Regions from separate parts of the Muribacter muris genome, predicted to be linked through region 3. Evidence: riboswitches for the same ligand, from Rfam matches in the RefSeq annotation. Region 3 holds a riboswitch; each other region holds the start of a gene.
What was found. A riboswitch is a leader RNA that binds a small molecule or an ion and turns the genes downstream of it on or off. The one in region 3 is predicted to bind thiamine pyrophosphate.
Positions count from the first base shown of each region.

Region 1 (10,393 bases), on a different contig from region 3:
CGACCGGCTTTTTTAGCCGCTTTGGCTTGACCGGATTTACGCATATTGTCGATTGCTAATTCAATATCGCCATTTGCTTCCACTAACGCTTTTTTACATTCCATCATACCTGCGCCGGTACGCTCACGTAGCTCTTTTACGAGTGCTGCTGTAATTTCAGCCATTTTCGATTCCTCTTGATTGTAGATAAAAGAAAGCAGGGGAAAATTTGCCCCTGCTTCACAAATAATGAATGTGTTTTAAGGGCTTGCCTTAAAGACGATTATTCAGCCGCTTCTTCTGCAACAAATTCCGCTGCAACAGCTTCTTGACCACGACCTTCTTTGATTGCCGCTACCGCTGCATCTAAGTAAAGTTGGATCGCACGTGCTGCGTCATCGTTACCCGGGATAACGTAGTTTACGCCGTCCGGGCTTGCGTTAGTATCAACGATCGCAAATACCGGAATACCGAGGTTGTTTGCTTCTTTGATTGCGATATGTTCGTAGTCTGCACCGATGACAAAGATTGCATCTGGTAAACCCGCCATATCTTTAATACCGCCTAAGCTTAATTCTAATTTTTCAAGCTCACGGGTACGCATCAATGCTTCTTTTTTAGTGATTTTATCGAATGTACCGTCTTGGGTTTGCGCTTCTAAATCTTTTAAGCGTTTGATTGATTGACGGACTGTTTTCCAGTTAGTCAACATACCACCTAACCAACGGTGGTTCACGTAGAATTGCTGGCTCTCTACTGCCGCTGCTTTTACTGCGTCTGACGCTGCACGTTTTGTCCCAACGAAAAGAATTTTGCCATTGTTGCTCGCAATGCGGGTTAATTCCGCTAACGCTTCGTTAAATAACGGTAAAGTCACTTCCAAGTTTACAATGTGAACACCATTACGCGCACCGAAGATAAACGGTTTCATTTTTGGGTTCCAGTAACGAGTTTGGTGACCGAAGTGAACGCCTGCGTTAAGCATATCGCGCATAGATACTTGTGCCATAAAAATTTTCCTTTTGTGAGTTCCCAATGAAATGGGAAGGGTTTAGCCTCCACATACCCTGATAAATCGACCGTTAAAGATTATCTAACAGCACCCCGATAACCAGTTAATGATATGTGTGTGATTTTGGATTAACATAAAAAAATAAACGTTTTTCGTGCAAAATAGCTTAAGCACAAAAAACGGGCGAATTTTAGCAGGATTTTAGAAAAAATCCAGTGATTTTTCACGAAAAATCGGGGCATCTCCCCTGCCCCGATCTATCGACATTAAACAACATTACGCCGCTTTAGCCATTTCAAATTCAATCAGCATCATTAAGATATGAATGACTTTAATATGCACTTCTTGAATACGATCGGCATAGCGGAAATGCGGCACACGGATTTCCACATCCGCCAGCCCCGCCATTTGCCCGCCGTCTTTACCCGTCATCGCAATCACTTTCATTCCTTTGGCTTTCGCCGCTGCTATTGCATTAAGCACATTCTTTGAATTGCCGGAGGTGGACAGTCCAAACAGGACATCGCCTTTTTGCCCCACGGCTTCAACATAGCGGGAAAAGACATATTCATAGCCGAAATCGTTACTCACACAGCTTAAATGGCTGACATCGGAAATGGCAATCGCCGGATAACCGGGGCGGTTTTCGCGATAACGTCCGGTCAGCTCTTCGGCAAAGTGCATCGCATCGCAGTGCGAACCGCCGTTACCGCAAGAAAGTACCTTTCCGCCTTGTTTGAAACTGTCGGAAATCAGCAATGCCGCCTGCTGAATTAAGGCTAAATTGTGTTCGTCTTGAATGAATTTATCTAATACTTCGGCAGCTTCTTTCAATTCTGCCAAAATCTGTTGTTGATACATAACCTGATCCTTTTGCAAAAAATGGAAATTTTCTTACCGCTTGTTCGGCGGAAAAGTGCGGGCAGTCTAACATAAAGCCCCGCCGGATACAGCAACAATCTCCGCATCAATAGGCTGAAATCGCACAGGGCAAACCTGATCAATCGCTTTCTGAAAAATATTGCTCTCAACATGTGAAGAAGATCACATTTTTGATCTTTTTTCGCGCAACCACTTGCGAAATATTTTGGCAGTATTAGACTAAAAATCGTTTAGTCGGGGTGCAATTATTGCTGAGATTATACCCGTGAACCTGATTCAGTTAATACTGACGTAGGGAACTAACTTCAATACTGTCCACCTTTTCGTCAATATTGCTGGTTCTGCTTTTATTCAATAAATAGGAGACACTATGCAATTTTCTCTTTTAGATAAAATCCGCCAAGCCAACCCGTTAATCCATTGCATTACCAATTACGTTGTCGCCAACTACACCGCAAACGGTCTGTTGGCATTGGGCGCTTCGCCGTTAATGTCCGCCAATGTGCAAGAAATGTCAGATATTCAACACTTTTCCAAAGGCTTACTCTTAAATATCGGCACGCTCAATCATTCGGATCTCGATGCAATGATATGCGCCGGACGTGCGGCAAATGCCCTGAACGTGCCGGTTGTGTTAGATCCCGTTGGCGTAGGGGCAACGCCTTACCGCCAACAAGCCATAGCCCATCTGTTACAAACGGTGAAAATGAGCGTTATTCGGGGTAATGTCGGTGAAATTGCCACACTTGCCGAAATAGATTGGCAAGCGAAAGGAGTCGATGCCGGACAGGGGCAAGCGGACTTCGCTGCGATGACACAGGCAGTTGCCCAAAAATATCACTGTATCGTGGCAATGAGCGGAGAAATCGATCGCATCAGCGATGGTAACCGCGTGGTGAATATCCACAACGGCACACCGCTTTTTACCCGTATCACCGGCGCAGGCTGCCTACTCGGTGCAGTATTTGCCGCCTTTTTGAGCGTTGCCGACCAAGATCAAGCCTTCCAAGCGACCATTGAAGCCTGCACAAGTTATAACATAGCAGGCGAGCTGGCAACTCAAGGGATTTTACCGCAGCAATCAGGGAAATTCGCCGTGCAGTTACTTGATTGTCTTGCCACCCTTCGCCCGACAGATATTTCAACACGCGCGAGGGTAAGTGATGAATAAGATCCCTCAAGTGCTGACGATTGCCGGTTCGGACAGTGGCGGCGGTGCAGGTATTCAGGCGGATTTAAAAACGTTCCAAATGCGCCGTGTTTTTGGCACGAGCGTGATTACCGCCGTAACCGCTCAAAATACGCAAGGGGTGTTTGACATTCACCCTATTCCTGTCAAGAGTATTGCTGCACAAATTGATACGGTAGCGCAAGATTTTGAACTCGCCGCCGTCAAACTCGGTATGCTCGGCAGTAGTGAGGTCATTGAATGTGTTGCCGACAAGCTACGCTATTATCAATTTAATCGGCTCATTGTCGATCCGGTTATGATCGCCAAGGGTGGCTCAGCTTTATTAGCCCCTGACGCGATCACTGCCTTGATCCGCCAATTACTGCCTTTAACGGACATTCTTACCCCTAATTTACCGGAAGCGGAAGCCTTAACCGGCATACACATCACCGATCATCGCACGGCAAAACGGGCGGCACAAGCCCTACAAAAAATGGGCGCAAACGCTGTGATTATAAAGGGGGGACATCTTCAAGGGGAGATGAGTACCGATTGGGTGTTTCACCCTGAATTTGAATTGACATTAAGTACCCCACGCTATGACACACCCCATACTCACGGCACAGGGTGTACCTTCTCCGCCTGCATTACGGCGGAGCTTGCAAAAGGCAAAACCGTACAACAAGCGGTCAGTATCACTAAAAAATTTGTCAATGCCGCCATTTGCAACAGTTTAAATATCGGCAAAGGGCAAGGGCCGACTAACCACTGGGCATATCAAGATGAAAGTTAATATTAGGGCTTCACTGCATCTTTACTTTATTGCCGGCACACAGGATATGCGACATTTAAGCGGCGATCCTGCCGATAACTTACTGAACATCTTAAGACAGGCACTAGAGAGCGGCATCAGTTGCTTTCAATTTCGTGATAAAGGTCAATTCTCTTTGGCTGCACAGCCTAAAGCACAGGCAGATCTCGCCAAAAAATGTCGCCGATTATGCCACGACTATCAGATTCCTTTTATTATGAATGATGATGTCGAGTTGGGGCTGGCAGTCGGGGCGGACGGTATTCACATCGGTCAATCGGACGGCAATGTCAAACAGATTATTGAGCGGCTAAAAAAGCAAAATCTCATATTTGGATTATCGATCAATACCCTTGAACAACTCCAACATTATCGCCATTATGACGCGATTGATTATTTCGGCATCGGGCCGATTTTCCCAACCGCTTCAAAGCTCGACCACAGTGCCGCTTTAGGCGTGGATTTCCTTGATAACCTGCCCCGATTAGCGATTGATAAGCCTTGTGTGGCGATCGGCGGCATCAATACTGCTAATGCCGCCCGCTTACGCCAAAGCGGGATTGACGGGCTTGCTGTCATTTCCGCCATCACCCAAGCGCCGGATATCCCCTTAGCCGTTCGGCAACTCAAAGCCGCCCCGATAATTCTCAACAATCGCTAGGAAAACCACCGGAAATTAGGTAAAATCGCCCCGTTTATTTGTTTAGAAAGGAACAGCATAATGATTAACGACATTAAAAAAGACACGCAAGAACGTATGGAAAAAAGCCTTGAGGCATTAAAAGGACATATTGCGAAGATCCGTACCGGTCGTGCGCAACCGAGCTTATTAGACGGAATCCAAGTCGAGTATTACGGTGCGGCAACCCCGTTACGTCAATTAGCCAATGTGGTGGCGGAAGATGCCCGCACCCTTGCTGTTAGCGTGTTTGACCGTTCTTTAATCGGTGCGGTTGAAAAAGCGATTTTAACCTCTGACTTAGGGTTAAACCCATCTTCTGCCGGCACGACTATCCGTGTGCCGCTTCCACCGCTTACGGAAGAACGCCGCCGTGATTTAATCAAGATTGTCAAAGGCGAAGGCGAGCAAGGCAAAGTCGCGATTCGTAACGTTCGCCGTGATGCTAACGATAAAATCAAAGCCTTACTCAAAGATAAAGCAATCAGCGAAAACGAGCAGCACAAAGCCGAAGAAGAGATCCAAAAAATCACCGACAGCTTCATCAAAAAAGTCGATGAAGTGTTAGCCGACAAAGAAAAAGAGTTAATGGATTTCTAATTTATCCCCTAATCTGCCCCTTATTCTGACGAGTGAGGGGCGATTTTTCATTGTTCCCAGTATGATCACAATACGCTTTTCATTCAAACTGTAGGAACACGCTAATCTCTCTTCCTCAATAACAGATAGAGTTTGAATATACCCGCTACCTATGAATAGTCTTCAGACTGATATAACCGATAGATAATGCCATAGTTTCCTCTCTCAAGCGGTCAATATCTTGCCAACATTTGCAAAATTAAATTTTTGTAAAAACTGACTACTAAACCGATTTAGCAGGCGATTTTACGAATAAAAGAGAGTAGAATATTGAGAATTATTCTTAATAACTTCTATCTTAGAGAACGCCTATGACCTTTAAACACAATCTCATTTATACCGCTTTATTTGCGACCACGGCTTCGTTAAGTTACGCCACTCAAACGGAAAACCAAGCCTCATTAGATGAAGTCGAAGTGGTTGCCGAACTTGAACAGTTCAAAGCCAACCCGAATTTAAAAGCCGATGTCAATTTAAGTTTGCTCGGCAAGCAGTTAGCCTTTACTTCGCCGATTAGCGTGGTGAATTACGATGAAAAAGCCTTCGCCGATAAAGAGCCTCGCAATGTGGTCGATGCGATTGCCAAAACCGATGCGTCAGTAATGAATTTCGGCGGTGAAACCAATACCCTACAAGGCATTTATGTGCGGGGATTACAGCTAGATGCCCGCCAATTTAGCGTGAACGGCTTGGCAGGGCTTTATTCCACCTACAATTCACCGACGGCAGCGGTCAGTTCTGCACAGTTGATAAAAGGGGCGTCCACCGCCACCGTAGGAATGGATCCGGAAGGCTCGGCGGGTGCTTCACTGAATATTGAAACCAAACGGGCGACCGATGAGGAGATTAACCGTATCGGCTTGGCGTGGTTCAGCAATAATCGTTTACAAGAATCCTTTGACTTTGGTCGCCGCTTTGGTACGAACAACGAGTGGGGCGTGCGGATCAACGGCAAATACCGTGATGGCGATACTGCCCGTGTCGGCTACGGCGAGCGAGCCAAAGAGATTGCGATTGGCGCGGATTATCGTGGCGAAAAGCTACGAGTCGGGCTTGATTATATGCAAAATAAACGCCAAGTCGATGGCGGGCGGGCAAGGGTTCAGGATATGCAAAATTTAGCCTTTGCGATCCCCGCTGCTCCAAACGGCAAGATCAATTTAGTGCCGCATTGGTCTGCACAAACTAGCCAAGATGCCACTGCGATGTTGACCTTTGAGTACGATTTACTGGATAATCTAATGCTTTCCGGCGGACTTGGGCATATGGAATCGAAATATGCTGGCTCTTTCACGCAACTGGCAATGCGGAATCAAAACGGTGATTACCGTATTGCGAATGCAACCGCCTTTGACTTCCACGCCCGTACCACCAGTGCTAATCTCAAGTTGCAGGGCAATTTTGCAACAGGACAGCTTAACCACGATTGGAATCTCGCATTTGACTCGGTAGAACGGCAGCGGGATCACGACAATAACCCGACTAAAACCCGCAACGGTCAAATGCAGACCAATCTGTACCAGCCTGAATTTATTGAAAAACCGGCTTTCACAGCGCTTAGTCAAGCGACAGATACCAAGCTCACCTCACAGAGTGTTGCGCTTTCAGATACGCTTGGCATTCTGGATGATAAGCTCCGCCTCACGCTCGGCGGGCGTTTCCAATGGATTAAGCAACAAGATCGCAATGCAAATAACCGCTTGTCGTCCCACCGCTTCAGCCCAATGACGGCGATCTCTTATGCCTATAATCCAAATTTAGTGTTCTATGCTAACTATTTGGAAGATCTTGAACCGGGCAAAGTCGATATGGAAACCGGTGAAATGAACAGCCCACGGGTTACCAAACAGATAGAAGCCGGTGTGCGTAAAAACTGGGGAGAAAATATCACGACAACTTTCAGTGCTTACCAAATCAGCCGTCCGGGGATTATTCGTGGCAACACGAAAGCGATGAAAGCCTTCGCCAATCAGGAACGAGGTAAAGAGCGCAACCGTGGGCTTGAATTTAACCTCTACACCAGCCTGTTGGACAAAACCCTGCGTGCCAATGTGGGCGTAAGCTACAATCAAGGCAAAGTATTCGATTTCCCGACCTATGCGGATACGATTGTGTCCGGCGTACAAGTTACCAGCCCTCGTCTGATGATGAAAACCAACATAGAATGGGACACCGCTTTTTTGCGTAATTTAACCTTGAATGCCGGCTTGCAGCACTACGGCAAATCCTATCAGGATACGGCAGCCAACTATAAATTACCGTCATATACCACCGTGGACGCCTGTGCAAAATATGCCCTATCCCTCAATGGCAAACAACAAATGGTGTTCCGTTTAGGTGTTGAAAATCTGTTCAAAAAACAGTATTGGCAAGTACAACGGGGACAATACGATCGCAGCTTTGCCGTATTAGGAATGCCCCGCACCTACTGGTTCAAAACCGATTATTCATTCTAAACACGGCTTGAGCAAGCGGTCAGCTAAGCTGTTATTTTTGCAATCTCAAACTGTTGTAAAAAAATCACGCAAACCGACCGCTTGTCGTCATATAAAGGAAAACAAATGAACTGGCAAACGGAATTAAACAACAGTGCATCGTGGTTAATCATTGCGCTGATAAGTGTATCGGCAGGGGTTTATTTGGTGGGGCGATTACTCGGCAAAACCACCTTCGGCAAAAAGTTTTGGCACATCACCCAACCTTGTTGGGCAAGCTCAAATAAACCTAAAACCCTAGCACTGATGTTGTTGCTACTGTTGATGATTTTATTAGAAGTGCGGATCAGCGTCCTCAATACCTTTTTCTACAACGGATTGTACAGTTCATTGCAAAAGCAGCAAGCCGATGCGTTTTGGTTTTTCGCGCTTATCAATTTAATGCTGGTTATTGTGAAAATTATCCACGCCATCATCAACTACTTTCTACAACAAGTCTTTGAAATTCGCTGGCTGGAAAGGCTCAACGCCGAAATGCTCAATCGCTGGCTTGCCAATAAAAACTACTACCTCGTCAAATATGAAAAACATTTGCCGGATAATATCGATCAACGGATAGAACAAGATGCCACCGAGTTTGTTCACGGCACGCTTGATGCGGTGCGAGGCATGATCAATGCACTGGTCTCTACCGTGGAATTTACCCTGATTTTATGGGGATTATCCGGTATTTTGGCAATTTTCGGGGTGGAAATTCCAAAAGGCGTGGTCTTTTTCATCTACCTCTTTATTCTATGCGCCACCCTCCTTTCCGTCATCATCGGCCGCCCGCTGATTAAGCTGAATTTCAACAAAGAAAAATTACAGGGCGATTACCGCTATTCATTAATTCGTGTACGAGATAATGCGGAAAGTATCGCCTTTTACGCAGGTGAGGAAAAAGAACGGCATCATCTACGCCAAAAATTTGCCGCCGTCATTGATAACCGCTGGAAGATCGTACAAAAAATGTTAGGGTTGGACGGTTTTAACACCGGCGTAACTCAAATTGCGATGATTCTGCCGCTAATGTTGCAGTCCCAGCGCTTTTTTGCCGGTCAAGTTACCCTTGGCGATATGCACCAAACGGTACAATCCTTTAACCGTTTAATGCGGGCACTCTCGTTTTTCCGCCTGTTTTACGATGATTTTACCCTTTATCAAGCTCGCCTTAACCGCCTGTACGGTTTTTTTATCACATTGGATAAGTTAGACAGCACCCAGCTTCACTACCCTTATCCGTGTAGCCGAGGGTTCACCCTAAAAAACTTTGGGGTTAAAGACGCAAACGGCACGCTGCTAATGCAAAATATCAATATAGAACTGAAAAATGGCGATGCGTTGCTCATACAAGGGGCGTCCGGCACAGGCAAAACCACACTATTAAAAGCATTGGCGGGGATTTACCCGTTTGAAACCGTTGGCATTGCCGAACGTCCTTGTACCGAGCAACCGCTCTTTTTACCGCAACGTCCCTATATGCCGCAAGGTACGTTACGGGACGCTATTTGCTATCCGCATATTAATGCCAGCGATACGCAAATCCGTCAGGTAATGCAGCAGTGTTGCTTGGAAAAATATCTTGATGCGTTAGATCAGGATCTCGACTGGCAAACTACGCTCTCGCCGGGAGAATTGCAACGTATCGCCTTCGTGCGTATTTTACTCAGTAAACCGGAATTGATTTTCCTTGATGAGACGACTTCGGCGCTGGACGAAGCCACCGAAGCGATACTCTATCGCACGATTAAACAAGCTCTGCCACACAGTATTCTGATTAGTGTTGGACATCGCTGTACCCTGCAACCGTTTCATAATAAACGGATCACCCTTGGAATTTGTTGTGTCGAAACCAACTAAAATGCCAGAACAAGCGGTCAGTTAGCATAAAATCATTGCAAATTGGAAATAGTAGGCGATTTTCGGCAAAAATTTCGCTATAATAAACAAGTTTTGCTTCTCGTCAGTGAAAAGCGACTATCAGAAATGCTTTTAGCCCTAAAAAGATAAGAGGATTTCTGCTAGTCGCCCTTTTTAAGAAGTAAAACAATAATGATATTCAAAAGGAAGTTAAAAAATGAATCCAATTGTGAAACAGTTTAAATATGGTCAGCATACTGTTACATTAGAAACGGGGGCAATCGCCCGCCAAGCTACCGCAGCGGTAATGGCAAGTATGGACGATACCACCGTATTTGTAACCGTTGTGGCTAAAAAAGAGGTGAAAGAAGGGCAAGATTTCTTTCCCTTAACCGTCAATTATCAAGAGCGGACTTACGCAGCCGGTCGTATTCCGGGCGGTTTTTTCAAACGTGAAGGTCGTCCGTCTGAAGGCGAAACCTTAATCGCCCGTTTAATCGACCGCCCGATTCGCCCGCTTTTCCCCGAAGGCTTTTTCAACGAAATCCAAGTAATTGCCACCGTGGTGTCCGTCAATCCGCAAATCAGTCCGGATTTAGTTGCAATGATTGGCGCATCTGCTGCACTTTCTCTCTCCGGCGTGCCGTTTAACGGCCCAATCGGTGCGGCTCGTGTCGGTTTTATCAATGATCAATTCGTGTTAAACCCAACTATCAACGAGCAAAAATTAAGCCGTTTAGATCTCGTGGTTGCCGGCACGGACAAAGCTGTACTGATGGTTGAATCCGAAGCGGATATTCTATCGGAAGAACAGATGCTAGCGGCGGTGGTGTTCGGGCACGAACAACAACAAGTGGTGATCGAAAATATCAAACAATTCGTCCAA
Region 1 is NZ_SPPA01000022.1:27,070-37,462, forward strand. It holds gene tsf (translation elongation factor Ts) at 1-164, opposite strand, end outside; gene rpsB (30S ribosomal protein S2) at 263-988, opposite strand; gene lpcA (D-sedoheptulose 7-phosphate isomerase) at 1,268-1,852, opposite strand; TPP riboswitch at 2,099-2,188, shown strand; gene thiM (hydroxyethylthiazole kinase) at 2,244-3,044, shown strand; gene thiD (bifunctional hydroxymethylpyrimidine kinase/phosphomethylpyrimidine kinase) at 3,037-3,837, shown strand; gene thiE (thiamine phosphate synthase) at 3,827-4,516, shown strand; gene frr (ribosome recycling factor) at 4,577-5,134, shown strand; gene E4T80_RS09645 (TonB-dependent receptor) at 5,485-7,629, shown strand; gene E4T80_RS09650 (ABC transporter ATP-binding protein/permease) at 7,735-9,507, shown strand; gene pnp (polyribonucleotide nucleotidyltransferase) at 9,725-10,393, shown strand, end outside.
Region 1: linked by a shared signal. The riboswitch ahead of thiM (hydroxyethylthiazole kinase) and the one ahead of thiB (thiamine ABC transporter substrate binding subunit) in region 3 are both predicted to bind thiamine pyrophosphate.

Region 2 (10,393 bases), on a different contig from region 3:
AGCTTTTGATGATGTCGGGATTTGACCGTTATTACCAAATTGTCAAATGCTTCCGTGATGAAGATTTGCGCGCCGATCGCCAGCCGGAATTTACCCAAATTGATGTGGAAACCACCTTTATGACCGCACCGGAAGTGCGGGCGATGATGGAAAAAATGATCCGTGGGCTCTGGTTGGATCGCTTAAATGTCGATTTAGGCGAATTTCCACAAATGACCTTTGCGGAAGCGATGCGCCGTTTCGGTTCGGACAAACCGGATTTGCGCAACCCGCTTGAATTGGTTGATGTCGCCGATTTATTAAAAGAGGTAGAGTTTAAAGTCTTTAACGAACCGGCAAATGATCCGGAAGGGCGGATTGCGGTTATCCGAGTGCCGAACGGGGCGGAAATCACCCGTAAACAGATTGACGAATACACCCAATTTGTCGGTATTTATGGGGCGAAAGGCTTGGCGTGGGCGAAAGTCAATGATGTGAACGCAGGGCTTGCCGGTTTGCAAAGCCCGATTGCGAAGTTTTTAACTGATGAGGTGGTTGTCGCCCTCTTAGCCCGTGTAAATGCACAAAACGGCGATATTATTTTCTTTGGCGCAGATAAAGAAAAAATCGTAACCGATGCAATGGGGGCGCTGCGTTTAAAAGTAGGGCGTGATCTAAACCTCACTGATCTGGATACTTGGAAGCCGCTTTGGGTGGTAGATTTCCCAATGTTTGAAAAAGATGATGAAGGGAATTGGTCGGCAATGCACCACCCGTTCACCTCACCAAAAGAGTTAACGCCGGAACAGTTGATGGCTGACCCGAAAAGTGCAGTTGCCAATGCCTATGATATGGTGATCAACGGTTACGAAGTCGGCGGCGGCTCAGTACGGATTTTCGACCCGAAAATGCAACAAATCGTCTTCAACATTTTGGGCATTAACGAAGATGAACAAAAAGAGAAGTTTGGCTTCTTGCTGGATGCTCTCAAATACGGTACACCGCCGCACGCCGGTCTTGCTTTTGGTTTAGACCGTTTGACGATGCTGATTACCGGCACGGAAAATATTCGAGATGTGATCGCCTTCCCGAAAACCACCGCTGCCGCCTGCTTGATGACCGAAGCGCCGAGTTATGCCAATCCGCAGGCATTAAGCGAACTGGCAATTAGCGTGGTCGCTAAATCAGACTAAATTCAAAGCCCTTTAAATCAGCCGATTTAGAGGGCTTTTTTCTTAGACAAGTATAGTGAGAAATGTGAAAGTAAAAAGGAGACAATGATGCTTATCGACTATTGCAGCTTAGCCTGCCCGCATTGCCATCAGTCGATCAAAATTCCGCTCATCAAACCTGTTCAATGGATCAAGCAATGTCCCCACTGCCAACAAGCGATAAAATATAAATATTCGTTTGGAAAATTTTTTATCACTTTCTTACTAGGTTATGCAATCGTTATGTTGATCTGTCATATGTTGCTAAGTGAATATCCTAAAATTTATTTTATTTTGGCGATGATTGGTGGCTTTATGACTCAACATTTTTTAGGTGATGCGCATTTTGACAAAGAAGAGTAGCCTTGGTTAAGCTGGGGAAGTTGTGAATAGTTTACAAGCGGGTATTTTCTCTTAAAAATCTGCAAATAGGATACAGCCCACCAATCAAGATCTGATTGGTGGGGCGTTTTCCGTCTATAAAAGACTATCTTTGGTTTCTGCTATTTTCCATAGTGCGCCAAGGCTTAATAAGCCGTTAACAAAGAGATAAATGCCAACGCCCCATAAACCGAAATGATTATTTAGCGGAATGGTTATCAGCGTAGCAACACTTGCGCCTAAGATGCCGGCACAGTTATAAGCCAGTGATGCGCCGGAATAACGGACTTCCGTTGGAAACAGTTCGGGCAGTAAGCTGGCTAATGGGCCGTACCCCATTCCGATGAGCCCCATACCTATCATAAAAAAGAAAAATAGTCTTAATGTGGTTGCATTTTCAAGGAAGAACGGGATAAATAGCCCAAAGAGTGTTACACCTAGCGTGGTGATTATCATCCACTGTTTACGTCCGATACGGTCGATATAATATCCCGAAAGGCTGATCGTCAATGCAAGGGCAAAAGCACTGCATATTAACAGGAAAGTCAATGTGCCGCTTGAGAGCCCTAACCCTGTCGCATAACCTGCAGGCGAGAGTCCGACCGGTGATTTTGCATATACTTGAGCAAAGGCAATCATAATATAAAATAAAACATAGCCGGCAACGGATAGCAACATTCCTAAAATAAAAGGTTTTGCGTAGATGGAGAAAACCCATTTTATCGGCAAGTTTACCGCTCGTTTTTGTTGTGCTATTGCAGTGATAAAAATTGGGCTTTCAACTAATTTTAGACGGACGTATAACCCGATAAAAATGAGAATAACCGATGAGATAAACGGAATACGCCAAGCCCATTCAACTAATGCCTGATCACCAAAAAGCCAATTAACGACAAAGAATACGCCATTTGCCAGTAATAATCCTATCGGTGCACCTAGCTGTGGAAAGGTGCCGTACCATCCTCGTTTATGCTGTGGGGCATTTTCAATCGCGACCAGTGCCGCCCCTCCCCATTCACCGCCTAAGCCGATGCCTTGCCCGATTCTGCATAAACAAAGCAGTAATGTTGCCCAGATACCGATATGTTCATAAGTGGGTAATAATCCGATAATGACTGTTGCCGAGCCCATTAGAAGCAGAGAGACGACTAGCGTGTTTTTCCGACCGAAGCGATCACCGAAATGCCCGAATAATGCGGCACCTAGCGGTCGGGCGATAAAGGTCAGGGCAAGTGTCGAGAGTGCTGCGATCTGACTGGACACAGGATCGGCGCTATAAAAAAACTGATGATTAAAAATGAGTACCGCAGCAATCGCATAGATGTAATTATCGAAATATTCTATGGTCGTACCTATCATTGTCGCGGTAATTACCTGCTTGAGGTTGTTTTGTGTCGGTTGCATTTGTTGCTCCTTTAGCATTGCACGGGTGTATGATGAACGCTGAATAGCAGTTAGTTTAAATCTAATCCCATTTGCCAAAATGCCACTTCCATACGAGTAGCCGTAGTAAAAATCTCTTGGATTTTTTGCAACTGGGAGGGAGTGATAAATTGACAAAGTTGTTCTAGCGTTGCACCGATTTGTGCGGCACTATGTTGAAAGTCTGGAGAAGCGTAACTGTCAATCCATTTTTGATAAGGATTATTTGATGGACTAAGCCGGCGTTCATTAATCATTCTGGCAATTTCAGCATAGCCTAAAGCACAAGGCGCGATTGCGGCATATAGTTCGGCGAGTGTGCCGTGCATACCACAATCTAAAACGTAACGAGTATAAGCTATGCAGGCGGGGGCTTCGGAAAGTTGTTGCAGTTCTTCCTTTGATATACCCCATTCCTTGCAATACGAGATATGTAACTCGCTCTCCTCTAAAATAGATTGTACCACCTGCTGTGCAGCACTCATTTGAGCAAACGTATCCGCCTTATAAACGGCTAACCCAAATGCTCGGCTATAATGGAAAAGATAGAGATAGTCCTGCTTTAGATAATGTTGGAAATTTATAATGGGCAGCGTACCTTGAGCAAGTTGTAGCACAAAATGATGTTCGATGTAGTTTTTCCAATGAATTGAACTACCTTGGATGAGTTGTTGGCAAGTAAGCATCCTATTTCTCCTATTTTCAGTTGAATATAAACGGAATGAACTCAAGATAGTCTGAAAACAGTTAGTCTAATAGGGTAGAGAAAATGCGAGAATGGAGTAAAAAATAAAGGGGAATATGATGTGGACATAATTAGTTTCCTACGCCAGTACTAACTGTTTCAGGTTCACGGGTATGATCTCAGCCATAAGGCACCCCGACTAATGCCACCAGTGTAGCAACTTTCTTGGAACACTCAATATCCTTCATACAAAATTGTGATAAAGATCTCATTATTTTTATTGAAAATAGTGTAGAATTTCAAACGCAATATGGCTCGGAAACAAGGGGCAAAATGAGACTAAAAACCTATCAACACTGGCTGGTAGAATATTATAAACTTCGGCAATGGTATGACTATACCCCTTTTATCCGCTTGAATTTTTTGACGGAGGAAGTCGGCGAGTTGGCACAAGCGGTACGGGCGTATGAAATCGGGCGGGATAGAGCCGATGAACCGCCGTTATCTCAACAGACTCGTTTAGTACATATTCAGGAAGAAATCGGCGATGTGCTGAATAATTTGCTTATTTTAGCCGAGAAATACCAGCTTGATTTAGCAGTGATAATGCAAGAAAATCAACGCAAATTAACACAACGTTTGGAGGGGAAAGCGTGAATATTACCGTTTATTGCGGCGCAAGTTTGGGAAACGACATCGTTTATCGAGACTCGGCAGTGCGTTTAGGAAAATGGATTGTCGCACATCAGCATCGCTTAATTTACGGTGGCGGGCGAGCAGGGCTGATGGGCGTGATTGCCGATACGGTGCTTGCCGAAGGCGGCGAAGTTATCGGGGTGATGCCGACTTTTTTAGCGGAGCGGGAATTGGCACATACCGGCTTAACCCAGTTAATCACGGTCGATTCAATGTCGGTACGCAAGCAAAAAATGATCGAATTGGGCGAAGCGTATATTGCATTAGCCGGCGGGCCGGGGACGTTAGAGGAAATCAGCGAGGTAATTTCGTGGGCAAGAATCGGACAAAACCCGAACCCGTGCATTCTGTTTAATCAAAGCGGCTATTACAATCCCCTCAAAATGTTGTTTGAGCAAATGGTGAAATCCGCATTTCTCACGGCAGAGGATTACCAAAAAATCTTATTTTCCGACGATTTAGACGAAATCGCACAGTTTATTGCCACTTACCAAGCCCCACAAATTAGGCGTTATTAAATGAAGTATAAAAATCCCTATTCCGTTTTGGTGGTGATTTATGCCCAACATAGCGGACGGGTGTTAATGTTGCAACGCCAAGACGAACCGAGTTTTTGGCAGTCGGTAACCGGCACGATTGAAAGCGGCGAGCAACCCTTCCAAACGGCGTTGCGGGAGGTGAGAGAAGAAACGGGTATTGATATTGCTGCACAAAATTTAACGCTCGTCGATTGCCAATTCAAGATAGAATTTGAAATTTTTCCCCAATTCCGCTATAAATACGCCCCGCAGATTACCCATTGTCAAGAGCATTGGTTTTTATTGGCGGTTAATGATGAAATGTCCCCTGTATTGAGTGAACATCTCTGTTTTCAATGGCTTTCACCCGAACAGGCGGCAAAACTGACGAAATCCCCCAATAATCGTTTGGCAATTGAACGCTATCTCATCAACAAAGAGAGCAAAATGTCAGATTTTTTAGCATAGCAAGCGGTCAGTTGCGTGCTATTTTTTGCAAAATCAGTATTGGGGCAAGTGATTACCCCGTTAAATATTCAAGAAGACAAATAAGGAAACAAAATGGCAGGTCATAGTAAGTGGGCTAACATTAAACACCGCAAAGCCGCACAAGATGCGCAACGTGGGAAAATTTTTACAAAATTAATTCGTGAATTGGTTACTGCGGCAAAATTAGGCGGCGGTGATGTGTCGGCAAACCCTCGTTTGCGTGCGGCGGTGGATAAAGCCTTATCCAGCAATATGACACGGGATACGATTAACCGTGCGATCGAGCGGGGTGTCGGCGGCGGCGATGACACCAATATGGAAACAAAAGTGTATGAAGGTTACGGGCCGGGTGGAACTGCGGTGATGGTTGAGTGTCTAAGCGATAACGCAAACCGTACTATCTCCCAAGTACGTCCAAGTTTTACCAAATGTGGTGGAAACTTAGGCACGGAAGGCTCGGTCGGTTATCTCTTTAGCAAAAAAGGGTTGATTTTAATTGGCTCGGCGGATGAGGACGCTTTAACGGAAGCGGCGATTGAAGCCGGTGCGGACGACATTCAACCACAAGAAGATGGCAGCTTTGAGATTTATACGGCTTGGGAAGAGTTAGGGACGGTGCGTGACGGTATTGAAGGGGCGGGCTTTAAAGTAGAGTCTGCCGAAGTAACAATGATCCCTTCAACAACGGTCAATTTAGACGCGGAAACCGCACCGAAATTATTAAAACTGATCGATATGCTTGAAGAGTGTGATGATGTACAGAACGTTTATCACAACGGCGAGATCAGCGATGAGGTTGCCGCACTACTTTAGTTTTTACTCAAAGGAGTTCGAATGAAATTGATGAAATTTACCCCGGCACTTGCAGCGGCACTCGTATTATCTGCCTGTTCAACCGCATCTGATGTGGTATCCAGTACCACTAATGCCGTCAGCAAAACGGCAGATGCGGTGAGCAGCGGGGTATCTCAAGCAGCCACAACGGTAAAAGACGGCGTATCCGATGCGGTGAAAACCGTTACCGATAAATTCGATACAACGACAAAATCGGTGGTTTATCATTGCCAAAATAATACGCTGGTTACAGCCACTTACGGCTTTGAAGGCGAGAAAGCGAAAAGAGTGAACCTCACGTTAGGCAAAAAAGTGATTAAAGGCTTAATGGTTGATGACAAAGCACCTAATCCGGTAACCTTTGAATCAAAAACACATCGCTGGAACACCGATGAAACTTTCTCACTGGCAACATTCGATAAATCTTCTTCGGTAATGCTCACCAAATTAGGTAAGCAAACGGATCAAATTTTAGCGAAAAACTGCCGTATTGATGAAGCGGCAACCGCTAAATTGAATAAGTAATCTTTTCACTGCGTTAAGGGACACCAAGTGTGTCCCTCTTTTTATTCTAGAGCGTAATAATGGCAATTATTTTGGGTATCGATCCGGGTTCAAGGGTTACGGGGTACGGAGTCATTCGGCAAACGGGGCGACAACTGGATTACCTTGGCAGCGGCGCAATTCGTACGGCGGTGGATGATCTCCCCAGTCGTTTAAAACGCATCTATGCCGGAGTGAGTGAAATTATTCAGCAATTTCAGCCGGATATGTTTGCGATTGAGCAAGTGTTTATGGCAAAAAATGCCGATTCTGCGCTGAAGTTAGGGCAAGCGAGAGGCACGGCGATTGTGGCGGCGGTAAACCACGATTTACCGGTGTTCGAGTATGCGGCAAGGTTAGTTAAGCAAACGGTGGTCGGAATCGGCTCGGCGGATAAGGTGCAAGTTCAAGAGATGGTTACCCGCATTTTGCATCTATCCGCTAAACCGCAAGCCGATGCCGCCGATGCGTTAGCGATTGCGATTACCCACGCCCATTCAATGCAACATTCGCTACGGGTTGCGGCACAAACCACGCAGTCGGTCAGCTCGAAAAAAGAGCAGATTTTAGCCCTGATGAAAACCCGTTATAGCCGGGGGCGTTTTCGCTTAAAAGGTTAGCCGACTGCGGCAGTAACGACAATCTCGACTTTCCAATTCGGATTAGCCAAGCGAGCTTCAACAGCGGCACGAGGCGGGCTGTTTTGTGTATCGACCCACTCGTCCCACGCCCGATTCATCTCGTCAAACTCCGCCATATTGGCAACAAAAACCTGCGCCGTCAAAATCCGGCTTTTATCTGTGCCGGCAACCTTTAACCATTTATCAATTTCGGCTAAAACCTGTTGGGTTTGACCGTACATATCCAGTTGATCATTTTCCGGCACTTGTCCGGCTAAATAAGCCACGCCGTTGTAAATCGCCAGTTCGGACAGGCGTTTACCGACTTGAAAACGTTGAATCATTGAGAAATCCCTTACTGTAAGCGGTCGGATAGCGGTCATTTTTTTGCAAATTTTGCCCGTAAACCGACCGCCTGTGAAATTATTCGACCTTGGTAATCCAGCCTGCCGGCGCTTCAATATCGCCGAACTGAATCCCGACTAATTCGTCGTAGAGGCGTTTTGTGATAGGGCCGACTTCCGTTTCGGAATGGAAAACGTGGAAGTGTTCGCCGTGTTGAATCCCGCCGATTGGCGTAATCACTGCTGCTGTGCCGCACGCCCCCGCTTCAGTAAATTGATCAAGTTTATCAATATAAACATCACCCTCAATCGTTTCCATTCCTAAGCGATGTTTTGCCAAATAGAGCAACGAGTATTTGGTAATACTCGGGAGAATGGAGTCGGAAATCGGCGTGATAAACTGATTGTTGGCGGTAATACCGAAAAAGTTTGCCGCCCCGACTTCCTCAATTTTCGTGTGGGTTTTCGGATCAAGATAAATCGCATCAGCAAATTTTCTCTCAACGGCAATTTGGTGAGGCAACAGGCTGGCCGCATAGTTACCGCCGACTTTCACACCGCCAGTGCCGTTCGGGGCAGCACGGTCGTAATCGGAGACGATAAAGTTTGCCGGCATTAGCCCGCCTTTGAAATAAGCCCCGACCGGGCAACAAAAGACGCTAAAAATATATTCGGGAGCAGGGCGAACGCCGATATTTTCGCCGACACCAATGACAAAGGGACGTAAATAGAGCGATGCACCGGTGCCGTACGGGGCGAGCCATTCGGCATTGGCTTTGACAACCTGTTTACAGGCTTCGACAAACAGTTCGGTCGGCACTTGCGGCATCAATAATTTGGCACAAGTCGTTTGCATTCGCTTGGCATTTTCATCCGGTCGGAAAAGGTTAATCGAACCGTCTTTGCAGCGATAAGCCTTTAAGCCTTCAAAGCATTGCTGCCCATAATGGAGAGCGGTTGAGCCTTCGTGAATGTGCAGGGTGTTGTCGGTGGTCAATTCACCTTTGCTCCATTGACCGTCTTTCCAATGGGCGATAAAACGGTAATCGGTTTTGATATAAGAAAAGCCTAAATTTTGCCAGTCGATATTTTTTGTCATTGTTGTGTCCTTCGTTGTTTTCGTGGAAAGTGTGAAGAATTTACACTATTTCCTTAAGAAAATGAAAGCCTTCGCACAAAAAATTAAAAATTTCGTTTAAAAGTTGGCTTTTGGTGGTGATATTCGCAAATTCTGCTAAAATGGAGAGGATTTTAGAACGAAAAAAACCGCCCAAATGGGCGGTATTAAACCAAATGGTTCAAAATATACAGGAAGTGAAACGAGTAACTTTCGTTACTCCAGTCTAGTTGCCTAGACCAATATGCAAACACAACATCATACTTAAAATTCAAAATAGCTGAAACAGCTATCACTATCCATCTAAGTACGGGCAAAATTTTAGAGATGTTTAAATCATTAAGCAAACTAAATTTTTTAATTTTATTTATCAAAAAAAATAATGTAATAGGTTAGCCCTATTCTCAATTCGTTGTTAGTTATGAATAATAAAAAACTCCCGCCGCTCAATGCGCTGAAAGCCTTTGAATCTGCGGCTCGTCATCTAAACTTCACCAAAGCGGCGGAGGAACTGTTCGTTACGCAGGCGGCAGTCAGCCACCAGATTAAACTGCTGGAGGATTTTCTGAGCATTCAGCTTTTCCACCGCCGTAATCGTGTGTTGGAACTCACGGAGCTGGGTTTGCAATATTTTGACGAGATCCGACCGCTTTTGGAACAAATCGCTAAAGCAACCGATAAAATTCGGGCGAAAAACAGCCGCCAGATCTTAACGATCAGCGTGCCGCAAACCTTTGGTATGCACTGGCTTGTGCCACGGTTGAACGATTTTCACCAAAAGTACCCTGAAATTGAAGTTAGAATTAAAGGGGTCGATCAAGACGAGGGCTTGCTCGGCAAAGAAATTGACGTGGCGATCTACTACGGTTCGGGTAAATGGGAGAATGTTGAATCTATCCGATTATCCGAAGCGCCGTTGGTGATTTTAGCTTCACCGAAATTTTTACAGGAAAATCCCCTCAACCGCCCGCAAGATTTGGTGGGTAAAACGCTTTTGCACGTTTTTAGTCGTAATAAATGGAAACGCACGATCGAGCATTTTGGCTTGAGCGGCGAGATTGATGTGGAAGAAAGCGGCTCGATGTTCAGCCACACCTTTATGGCATTGCAGGCGGCGATGCATCAACAGGGGATTGCGATTGCCAATAAAACGCTGGCACAGCACGAACTTGAACAGGGGCATTTGATCGAACCGTTTCCGACCGGTTTAAATGATGAAAAAGGCTTTTATGTCGTCTTCCCGCCACAAATGATGGAAGTGAGCAAAGTGAAACAATTTGTAGAATGGATTTTGCAGGAAATACGCACTTAAATCGGGTAAAATATAAAAAAGTGTAACAAGCGGTTAACTTTTGGCATTTTTTTGCAAAAGCTAGCCGTTTCCTTTAGGGAAAACGATGAAATATCAATGGATATTATTTGATGCGGACGAAACCCTGTATTCCTTTAATTCTTATTTTGGATTAAAAGCGGTGCTGGCACAGTACGGGCTGGCGTTTACGGAAGCGGATTACACCGAGTTTCAAGCGGTGAATAAACCCTTGTGGGTCGATT
Region 2 is NZ_SPPA01000001.1:77,952-88,344, reverse strand. It holds gene aspS (aspartate--tRNA ligase) at 1-1,172, shown strand, start outside; gene E4T80_RS00435 (hypothetical protein) at 1,260-1,553, shown strand; gene E4T80_RS00430 (MFS transporter) at 1,668-2,975, opposite strand; gene tenA (thiaminase II) at 3,026-3,679, opposite strand; TPP riboswitch at 3,798-3,886, opposite strand; gene E4T80_RS00420 (MazG nucleotide pyrophosphohydrolase domain-containing protein) at 4,012-4,335, shown strand; gene E4T80_RS00415 (LOG family protein) at 4,332-4,892, shown strand; gene nudB (dihydroneopterin triphosphate diphosphatase) at 4,893-5,360, shown strand; gene E4T80_RS00405 (YebC/PmpR family DNA-binding transcriptional regulator) at 5,454-6,194, shown strand; gene E4T80_RS00400 (hypothetical protein) at 6,216-6,740, shown strand; gene ruvC (crossover junction endodeoxyribonuclease RuvC) at 6,800-7,378, shown strand; gene E4T80_RS00390 (RidA family protein) at 7,375-7,722, opposite strand; partial or broken gene E4T80_RS00385 (branched-chain amino acid aminotransferase) at 7,802-8,839, opposite strand; gene E4T80_RS00380 (transcriptional regulator GcvA) at 9,261-10,151, shown strand; gene yjjG (pyrimidine 5'-nucleotidase) at 10,237-10,393, shown strand, end outside.
Region 2: linked by a shared signal. The riboswitch ahead of tenA (thiaminase II) and the one ahead of thiB (thiamine ABC transporter substrate binding subunit) in region 3 are both predicted to bind thiamine pyrophosphate.

Region 3 (10,393 bases):
TACACCATCAATGATAGTGGTGTTATCTTTGCTGATGACAACGCGTTTTGCCTGACCGAGTTCTTCTAATGTTGCTTTTTCAAGCTCCATACCGATCTCTTCAGAAATAACCGTACCGGCAGTTAAGATCGCAATATCTTGGAGCATTGCTTTACGGCGATCGCCAAAGCCCGGTGCTTTCACTGCTGCCACTTTTACGATACCACGCATTGTATTAACCACGAGGGTAGCTAACGCTTCGCCCTCAATGTCTTCAGCGATAATTAACAACGGTTTGCCCGCTTTTGCGACAGCTTCCAAGACCGGTAAAAGTTCGCGGATATTGGATACTTTTTTATCTACCAATAAAATATACGGATTATCTAATTCAACTGTACCCGCTTCTGGTTTATTGATGAAGTAAGGGGATAAATAGCCACGATCGAACTGCATACCTTCTACAACATCTAAAGCATCTTCTAAGCCTGTGCCGTCTTCAACGGTGATCACGCCTTCTTTACCGACTTTATCCATTGCTTGTGCAATCAATTTACCGACAACACTGTCGCTATTTGCTGAGATTGTGCCGACTTGCTCAATTTCTTTTGAGGTTTCACAAGGTTTAGAGAGAGCTTTTAATTCTTCCACAACCGCTGTAACCGCTTTATCGATCCCACGTTTTAAATCCATTGGGTTCATACCGGCGGCAACAGCTTTTAAGCCTTCATTCACAATCGCTTGTGCAAGGACAGTGGCGGTTGTTGTACCGTCTCCCGCTGCATCATTGGCTTTAGAGGCAACCTCTTTTACCATTTGTGCGCCCATATTCTCGAATTTATCTTCCAATTCAATTTCACGGGCAACGGATACGCCGTCTTTAGTGATGGTCGGTGCGCCAAACGCCTTATCTAATACAACATTGCGTCCTTTTGGACCTAACGTAACTTTTACTGCATCAGCTAATACGTTTACACCGTTTAACATTTTGACGCGTGCATCGTTACCGAATTTTACATCTTTTGCTGCCATTTTCTCTTCCTCTCCAATTTTATTCAACAATCGCTAAAATATCGTTTTCAGATAAAATTAACACTTCTTCGCCGTCAATTTTTTCTGTTTTTACGCCATAGCCTTCATTAAAAATAACCACATCACCGACTTTAACGTGCATCGGGTGCACCGTGCCGTTTTCTAAAATGCGACCGTGCCCGACCGCTAACACTTTGCCACGGGTAGATTTAGTTGCCGCTGAACCGGTTAAAACGATACCGCCGGCGGATTTGGTTTCCACTTCTTCACGCTTTAAGATAACTTTGTCGTGTAATGGACGAATTTTCATTGCATTTTTCCTCTTAAGTGAATTTAACATTCTGTGTCATCGGCTTTGAAAAATGACACAACGCCACCCTATTTGGAGTTCTCTCGGCTGATTTCAAGGGGATAAAGCATATTTTTGCAAATTTTTCAGCGAAATCGACCGCTTGCAAAAGCCTAAAGTAGATTTGTCTGACAATAAAGGCTATTAAATCGGCACTTCCGTTTAATAGCCTTTATTTTAATGGTTGAAATTACAGTTCTTCTTCGCTGAAAACATCGTTTTCCACATCATTATCATCGAACTCAATCTCATCATCTTTATCTTTCTTATTTTTGCTTTTTTTAGATGTCTCTAAAATCAGCGCTTTCTCAGGATTGTTCGCAAGCAATTCTCGAATATCCTGTTCCAATTTAACCGCAATTTCACTGTTATCGCTGAGCCATTTGATCGCATTATTTTTGCCCTGCCCGATTTTCTCGCCATCAAAAGAGAACCACGCACCGGATTTTTTGATGAAACCGTGGGCTTCCGCAAGAATTAACAATTCACTCATTCTGGAGATCCCTTCACCGTACATAATATCAAATTGGACTTCACGGAACGGCGGGGCAACTTTATTTTTAACCACTTTCACTTTCGTTTGGTTGCCGATAATTTCATCGCCGTTTTTCACTACACCGGCACGGCGGATATCTAAGCGTACCGAGGAATAGAATTTAAGCGCATTTCCGCCCGTAGTCGTTTCCGGATTACCGAACATCACGCCGATTTTCATTCGGATTTGGTTAATAAAGACAACCAAACAGTTCGTATTTTTGATATTTGCCGTTAATTTACGCAAGGCTTGGGACATCAAACGTGCCTGCAAGCCCATATGGGAATCACCCATATCGCCTTCAATTTCGGCTTTCGGTGTCAGCGCTGCCACAGAGTCCACGATAATCACATCGACCGCACCAGAGCGGACTAAAGCATCACAAATTTCCAATGCTTGCTCGCCGTTATCTGGTTGAGAAATCAATAACTCATCGGTATTCACCCCTAGTTTACGGGCATAAATCGGGTCAAGGGCGTGCTCGGCATCAATAAAGGCACAGGTTTTTCCCGCTTTTTGTGCCTGCGCAATGGTGGAAAGGGTCAGCGTAGTTTTACCGGACGATTCCGGACCATAAATTTCCACAATTCTTCCCATTGGCAAGCCGCCAATACCCAGTGCCAAATCCAGTCCTAAAGATCCTGTTGAAATGGATTCAATATCAAGGTGTTGGCTTTGACCGAGCGTCATAATCGACCCTTTGCCAAACTGTTTTTCGATTTGTGCCAGTGCGGCGGCAAGGGCTTTTTCTTTATTTTCCGGATCAACCTGTTTTACAACTGCAGTCGCTTTAGAGGGTTTCTTCTCTGCCATAATCGTTTCCTTAATGTGATGAAGGCGGTGTTAATGTATGCCTAAAAACTGTAAATTATTATACTGTTTAACCATACAGTTTCAAGTCTTTTTCTAAAATTTTTGATCAGTATGGCTTAACATCGTATTGTGCTTTTGTTAATCGGTATTGCACGTCTTGGATCAAAAGGATTAAGCGCATTGATCATCATTATCTGCTGATAGTCGTACAAATTATGTTGAGCAATCTCCGTCAGAATAACCTGTTTTTTATCAATTAGTTGGCTTAGCTGCGTTCCTTTTAATAAATAGTGTGTCGGGCTGTGCCAAATACCGTTTTTTAAAAACAGAAGATTGCCGATAGTACAATCACTAATAAAGCCGTTTTTTATAATAATAAGCTCTTCTCCACTTTTTTTCGGAAATTGTTCGAATAATTGCCGATCGGTATATTTGAATGTATACTCTGCGTCATTAAGTTGTACACAACGAAAATAATCTATCTCTCTTTTCAGATAAGGAAAAAACTCAATACAATATGAACTTTTATTGTAGCTGATTTTACACCTTACTATTCCCGTCTGATAAGATATTGGAATATGAATAATATCCGCTAAATTAACCGTATTTTCTGTGTTAAAATACAATCGCATTGCCTGCTCATAACGTTTTTGATGATAATAAATGTTTTGAACAACGCCATCAATAATTGCGATCGTTTCAAATAGAGGATATTGGCACATAAACTTTTTCCAAAATTTCATTATATTCTGCGCTTAACTCGCTTGATATGGTAATGCCGCCACCGCTACGAAAATAGAGCTGTTGATCTTTTTGTTCAATATAACGAATAGCCACCGCACTTTCTAAGGATTCACCGTCAAAATAGCCAAAAATACCGGTATAGTAACCCCGTATTTGCCCTTCTGCCTGTTGAATAATCTCCACAGTCTTCTGCTTCGGCGCACCACTGATTGAGCCTGCCGGAAGCAGTTTGGCAAGCATTGTGCCGATTTCTGCCTGCCAATTTTCCTTTAATTGCCCACAGATTTCGGAACTGGTTTGATAAATCGCACCACGGTGTGTTTCCACTTTCTCAAGATAACGGTATTTTGACACTTGAATATTGTGTGAAACAAGAGCAAGATCATTACGAATTAAATCGACAATAGTATTATGTTCGCTTAATTCTTTTTCAGAATTTAATAATTTTTCTTTAGCATTTCGTTCATTGGCATTTATTGTCCCTTTCATCGGATAAGAGTAAATTTTATTATTCTCAATCCGAATAAAACATTCCGGCGAAAAGCAAACAAAGTGATCCTCTAAATAACATTTATATTTTGCTTGGCTGGCAATATATAATTCTGCCAAACTATAATTAGTGTCAATTTTAGTCGGATAGGTTAAATTCAATAAATAGCTATTGCCTTTTTGAATTTCACTTTTTACCCGCTCAAAGCCTTTTTGATATTCAGCAAACGGCATTGGCGAAAAGCTAAATTCAAACGCTTTATCTATATTTATCTGCCTATGAGGTTCGGTTTTTTTGCAAAAAAAATCGAAAAACAGACCGCTTGTTTGGGTGTCTTCAAGGGGTAGAATTAAAGGCTTTTGCTGTTCAAAATCAATCAAAAAGAAAAACGGACGTTTGGCTTGCCCGAATTGGTTGGCGGTATGGATAAATGTTTGCATTATTCATTGAATAGTAATAAAAGCACCGGAGCGCTAGTTATAATTCAATTCTAGGGAGATTACAATAGCCAAGAAGAGAGATTCTGTTTGCTTATAATCTTTACATTTTCTATCTTTAGACTACAATACTTTTCAAGTATTTCATCCATAAATATAGGTAAACACTATGAAAAAATCTCTAATAATGACACTTTGCGCCGGCTTATTTTTATCCGGATGCGCAACTGAAGGTAATCGGGTTGTGGAAACGCCTAAAGTCGCAAGCTATAACACAACCTATTCAGGGGTCAAAGCACCGATTTCCGTTGGCAAATTTGATAATAAATCCAGTTACAATAACGGTATCTTTGCAAGCGGTGAAGATCAGCTTGGTAATCAATCAAAGACGATCTTAATGGCTCATTTACAACAAACGGGGCGTTTTAGTGTTTTGGATCGTACTAATTTAGCTGAAACAGCGGCAGAAGCAAAAATTAAGGGTAAGAAGCAAAATCTGAAAGGTGCAAATTATGTTGTTACCGGTGATGTAACGGAATTTGGTCGTAAAGTAGTTGGTGATCATCAATTATTCGGTATCTTAGGAAAAGGTAAAGAGCAGATTGCTTACGCAAAAGTTACGCTAAATATTGTCAATGCTCAAACATCTGAAATCGTCTATTCCGTTCAAGGTGCAGGGGAATATAGCCTGTCTAATCGTGAAATTGTCGGTTTTGGCGGTACTGCCGGCTATGATTCAACTTTAAATGGTAAAGTGCTGGATTTAGCCATTCGTGAAGCGGTCAATAATTTGGTAAACGGTATTGAATCGGGTAGATGGCAACCGGCTAACTAATCATTGAGGTAAATTATGATTATCAATAAAAAACTTGCAATGATTGTTTGCATAATGGGTTTAACGGCTTGTGGTACACGCAGTGAAAAACACTCTATTTATCACTGGGATAGCGATTATAGTCAATCTGTTTATCAAACATTACTACAAGAGGGTAATCCGCAAGAGCAATTGCAATCGTTGGAACAAATGGTTGCTAAAGGTGAAGGTAAAACGCCACCCGGGTTATATGCACAAATTGGTTTGCTTTATAATCAAATTGGTAATGTTTCAAAAGCAAAAGAAGCCTTTACTAAAGAAACCCAGCTATTTCCTGAATCAAAACAGTATATTCAATTTCTGCTCACAAATGGGGTAAAAGGAGTGAAAAAATAATGAAACTGTTTAAATTGCTTGCACTATCTCTCTCTGCAGTTTTACTTGCTGCCTGTGGTGCAAAAACACCTTACGATTACAGTGCATTACAAGAAAGTAAGCCGCGTTCAGTGCTTGTTTTAATGCCAACGGATCAAACCACCGAAGTTAAAGCGGGTGCCGCCGTGCTGTCAAATATTACCGCCCCTCTTGCAGAGGCGGGTTATTATGTTTTTCCGTCAGCATTGGTATATGAAACCTTTAAGTATAATGGATTAACACAAGCTCAAGACATTCATAATGTCAAATTGGATAAAATCAAAAGTATCTTTGGTGCCGATGCGGTTTTATACATTGATGTTGAAAATTACGGCGTGAGCTACCAAATTATTAACAGTGTAACGAGAGTGTCAATGAATGCTAAATTGGTTGATACTAAAACAGGCAAAACCTTATGGACAGGTAAAGGCTATGCCAGTGTCGATAGTAGTGATAATAACAGCGGTTTGCTAGGAAATCTAATTCGGGCTGCGGTAAGCCAAGTGATGAATCATATTAATGATAAAAGCTATGACGTTGCCGGTTTTGCCAGCTGGAATTTACTCCGTACAGGTCAATCCCCTAACATTCTTTATGGTCCGTATCATCCTAATTACGGCAGAGATCCTCAGTTAAATAAGACTAAGTAAAGGTCTTAATTTTACTTAAAATCGGTAGTTAAATACTACCGATTTTTTGATTGCTTATTTGCTCACCGCTTTCTGCCAAGTGGCTAACCATTGTTTGACCGTATCAGTTTCGGGCTGATGAAATTCAATTTGGGTGTAATTCGGCAGGGTTTGAAAGAGCGGATCGGCTTGGCTGCTCACCACCGGCTTCATCACATTATGGTAGGAAATCACTTTTTGGGATTCCGGTTGGTGTAAGAAAGCTAAAAATTGCCGTGCCAATTCAGGCTGCTTACTCGCTTTGGTAATGGCAGCGACTTCCGTTTGCACTAAATGCCCTTCCTCAAAATTTAAGGCGACATAATCTTGGCTTTTCTCGTGCCATTGGTGATAGAGCGGCGAAGTCGCATAACTTAATACTAAATCTGCTTCCCCTTTTAAAAACGCACCGTAAGTTTCCGACCAACCTTTTCCAACCGTTACCGTATGTTTTGCAAGGCTTTGCCACGCAGTTTCAGCCTTGTCGCCATAAACTTGATTAACCCAAAACAGTAAACCACGCCCTACGGTACTGGTGCGGGGATCTTGATAAATCACGCGTAAGTCCTGCCTTTCCACCAGTTCTTTCAGGCTTTTCGGCGGATTAGCCAATTTCTGTTTATGGTAGATAAAAGCGTACTCGCCGAAATCGTAAGGGATAAAGGTGCTATTCATCCACGGTTGTTTGAGGTCGAGCGAACTTGTATCCAGTTGATGCGCAATAAATAGCCCCGTTTTTTCGGCCTCCGGCATCACAAAATTATCAATCCCCAGCATAACGTCCACTTTAGTTTTATGTCCTTCCAGACGAATGCGGTTGAACATTGTAACCCCGTCTTCAAAGGGCATAAATTTCACATCGCAACCGCATTGTTGTTCAAACATTTTTTCTAATTTAGGCGCAGGTCCCCATTCCGATGTGAATGAATCGTAAGTATAAACCGTCAATGTTGGGGAGTCGGCAAAGGCGGATAGGGCAAGAAAAAGACCGGAAAGCGGCAAAATTTTGGTAAGTTTCATAAGTGTTCCTTCTAAAATGGAGATAAATAGAAGGATCTAAAACAGAATACGGCGAAATTGTCTGTCTCAAATCCCTACGCTGATATTAGTCAGATCAGGTTCTATGGGTATTTCTCAGCGTGATATATCACGCACCCCAATGAGAACATTCGCATTCTACTATAAAGAAAGCGGAAAATCGCTTAAAATATCGCAAATTTTTCATTTGTCGATTTTGCCGGTCTAACGACCGCTTGTAAAAAGGATCACGATTTGAACGAACTGATTATTACCCTTGAACCGCAGGATAACGTCCGGCTCCAAGCCTTTTGCGGCGCTTTTGATGAGAATTTAGCCCTTATCGAAAAAAGTTTTAACCTCTGCATCGCCCGCAACGCTTTTACGCTCACCTTACAGCCACAACCTGAAACCGACCATTCCCCCCAACTTTTACAAAAGGTTGCCAAGCTGCTACAACAACTCTACAACGAAACCGCCCCTCTAAAAGGCAAAGTAAAAGAGTTAGATCTTGAAGATGTGCATCTTGCCATTCAAGAAAGTCGCTTAATGTTGCAATCTGCCGACACCTCAACGGCGTATGAGATCGCAATCAAAACCAAACGGGGGGTGATTAAACCGAGAGGCGAGCATCAGCAAGCCTATTTACGCAATATTTTACGCCACGACATTAGTTTTGGTATTGGGCCGGCTGGCACAGGCAAAACCTTTTTGGCGGTCGCCGCAGCGGTGGAATCACTAGAGCGTCAAGAAATCCGCCGCATTCTGCTAACACGACCAGCGGTTGAGGCGGGCGAAAAACTGGGGTTCTTACCGGGGGATCTTGGGCAGAAAATTGAACCCTATTTACGCCCGTTGTACGATGCACTGTTTGAAATGCTGGGCTTTGAACGGGCGCAAAAATTGATGGAACGCAATGTAATTGAAATTGCGCCCCTTGCCTATATGCGCGGGCGGACATTAAACGATGCGTTTATTATTTTAGACGAAAGTCAAAATACCACGATTGAGCAGATGAAAATGTTTTTGACCCGTATCGGCTTTAATTCCAAAGCGGTAATCACCGGCGATATTACGCAGGTCGATCTGCCCCGCTCGCAAAAATCGGGGCTGAAACACGCTATCGAGGTGCTGAGCAAAGTGGAAGATGTCAGCTTCAACTATTTTGACAGCCAAGATATTGTACGCCACCCGATCGTAGCGAAGATAGTGCAAGCCTATGATGCGTGGGAGGCGGAAGATGAAATCCGCCGAGAAAATCGCCGTTTGGAAAAACTGGCATTAGAGCAAGAAAAAATTCTCGCACAGGCGGAAAGTTTATAACACAACGGCGTGATCACATCACGCCGTTTTCTGTTTACAGTGCTTTAAGCACATTAACCATTTCGATTGCGCCTAAGGCACATTCTGCGCCTTTGTTACCCGCTTTTGTGCCAGCACGTTCAATCGCTTGCTCGATATTTTCGGTGGTTAAGACCCCGAACATCACCGGTACGCCTGTCTCTAAGCTCACTGCACCGATGCCTTTTGCCGCTTCGTTACAGACATAATCGTAGTGAGTGGTTGAGCCGCGAATAACTGTGCCTAAGCAAATCACCGCATCATATTTGCCGCTTTGCGCCATCTTTTTGGCAACCAGCGGGATTTCAAATGCTCCTGGCACCCAAACGGTGTCAATATCGGCTTCGCTTGCACCGTGGCGAACCAACGCATCTACTGCGCCGGATAATAATTTGTCGTTAATAAAATCGTTGAAACGGGCGCAGACAATGCCGAATTTTAAGCCTGTCGCCACTAAATTACCGCTGATTTTTGCCATTTTGGTATCCTTATTCAATAAAAGTAAATCTTGTCTTTGCAAGCGGTCGCTAACGCTTGCCTATTTGCAAAAGTCCGACATCATATAGCGATTGCATCATAAGTAGAGGCACTGCCTGCCCCTCAACTATCGGATTTTGCAACGGCGGCATATACCGCCAAAGTCTCTTCAAATTAGACGTTCAGTAAATGCCGCATTTTATGCTGCTTGACCTTGAGATAGCCCAAATCGTGTTCGGTCGGTTCGACTTGGATCGGCTCTCGGGCAGCAATATTCAACCCGACCTGTTGTAATCCCTCAATTTTTGCCGGATTATTGGTGAGTAGCCGAATAGTTTTAACCCCAAGGCTACGGAACATTTGTGCGCCGATATGGTATTCCCGCTCGTCATCGCCAAAACCTAGCGCCAAATTCGCCTCTACGGTATCCATTCCTTGATCCTGCAATTCATAAGCACGCAGTTTGTTGATTAAGCCGATACCCCGCCCTTCTTGGCGGAGATAGAGTAACACGCCGCGCCCTTCCTGCTCAATCTGCTGCATTGCAGCGGCAAATTGTTGCCCGCAATCGCAGCGTTGAGAGCCGAACGCATCGCCGGTCAAACATTCCGAGTGAATGCGGCACAGAACATTTTCACCATCGCCGATCTCACCTTTCACCAGTGCAATATGCTCTTTGCCGCTGATCGTTTCCACAAAACTGTGAGCAGTAAACTCGCCGTATTTGGTCGGCATTTTTACCACGGAAACAGGTTCAACCAAGCCGTCCTTCGCTCTGCGGTAATCTTGTAATTGTTGAATGGTGATAAACGGCATTTGGTGGGCCGTGGCGAAGGCTTGCAGATCCGCCATTTTCATCATTGTGCCGTCCTCCGCCATAATTTCACAGCATAGCCCCGCCTGCTTTAAGCCGGCAAGCCGCATTAAATCGACCGTTGCTTCCGTGTGTCCGTTGCGTACCAATACGCCCCCTTGTTTGGCTAACAGGGGGAACATATGTCCCGGACGGCGAAAATCACTCGGTTTTGCCTGTTCTTCGACCAATTTCATCGCCGTGAGGGAACGCTCAAACGCCGAAATGCCAGTGCCGGTGTCAATGTGATCGATGGAAACGGTGAACGCCGTTTCGTGATTATCGGTGTTATGTGCCACCATTTGCGGCAAATCCAGTTTTTCCGCAATGGTTTGGGAAATCGGCATACAGATCAGGCCCTTGCCGTATTTCGCCATAAAATTGATATTGTCCGGTGTGGCAAATTCGGCGGCACAAATGAAATCGCCTTCGT
Region 3 is NZ_SPPA01000013.1:4,378-14,770, forward strand. It holds gene groL (chaperonin GroEL) at 1-1,008, opposite strand, end outside; gene E4T80_RS06775 (co-chaperone GroES) at 1,028-1,318, opposite strand; gene recA (recombinase RecA) at 1,548-2,705, opposite strand; gene E4T80_RS06785 (aminotransferase class IV family protein) at 2,822-3,427, opposite strand; gene E4T80_RS06790 (aminodeoxychorismate synthase component I) at 3,405-4,379, opposite strand; gene E4T80_RS06795 (CsgG/HfaB family protein) at 4,546-5,211, shown strand; gene E4T80_RS06800 (DUF4810 domain-containing protein) at 5,227-5,586, shown strand; gene E4T80_RS06805 (DUF799 domain-containing protein) at 5,586-6,254, shown strand; gene thiB (thiamine ABC transporter substrate binding subunit) at 6,309-7,292, opposite strand; TPP riboswitch at 7,346-7,441, opposite strand; gene E4T80_RS06815 (PhoH family protein) at 7,545-8,612, shown strand; gene ribH (6,7-dimethyl-8-ribityllumazine synthase) at 8,647-9,108, opposite strand; gene E4T80_RS06825 (bifunctional 3,4-dihydroxy-2-butanone-4-phosphate synthase/GTP cyclohydrolase II) at 9,282-10,393, opposite strand, start outside.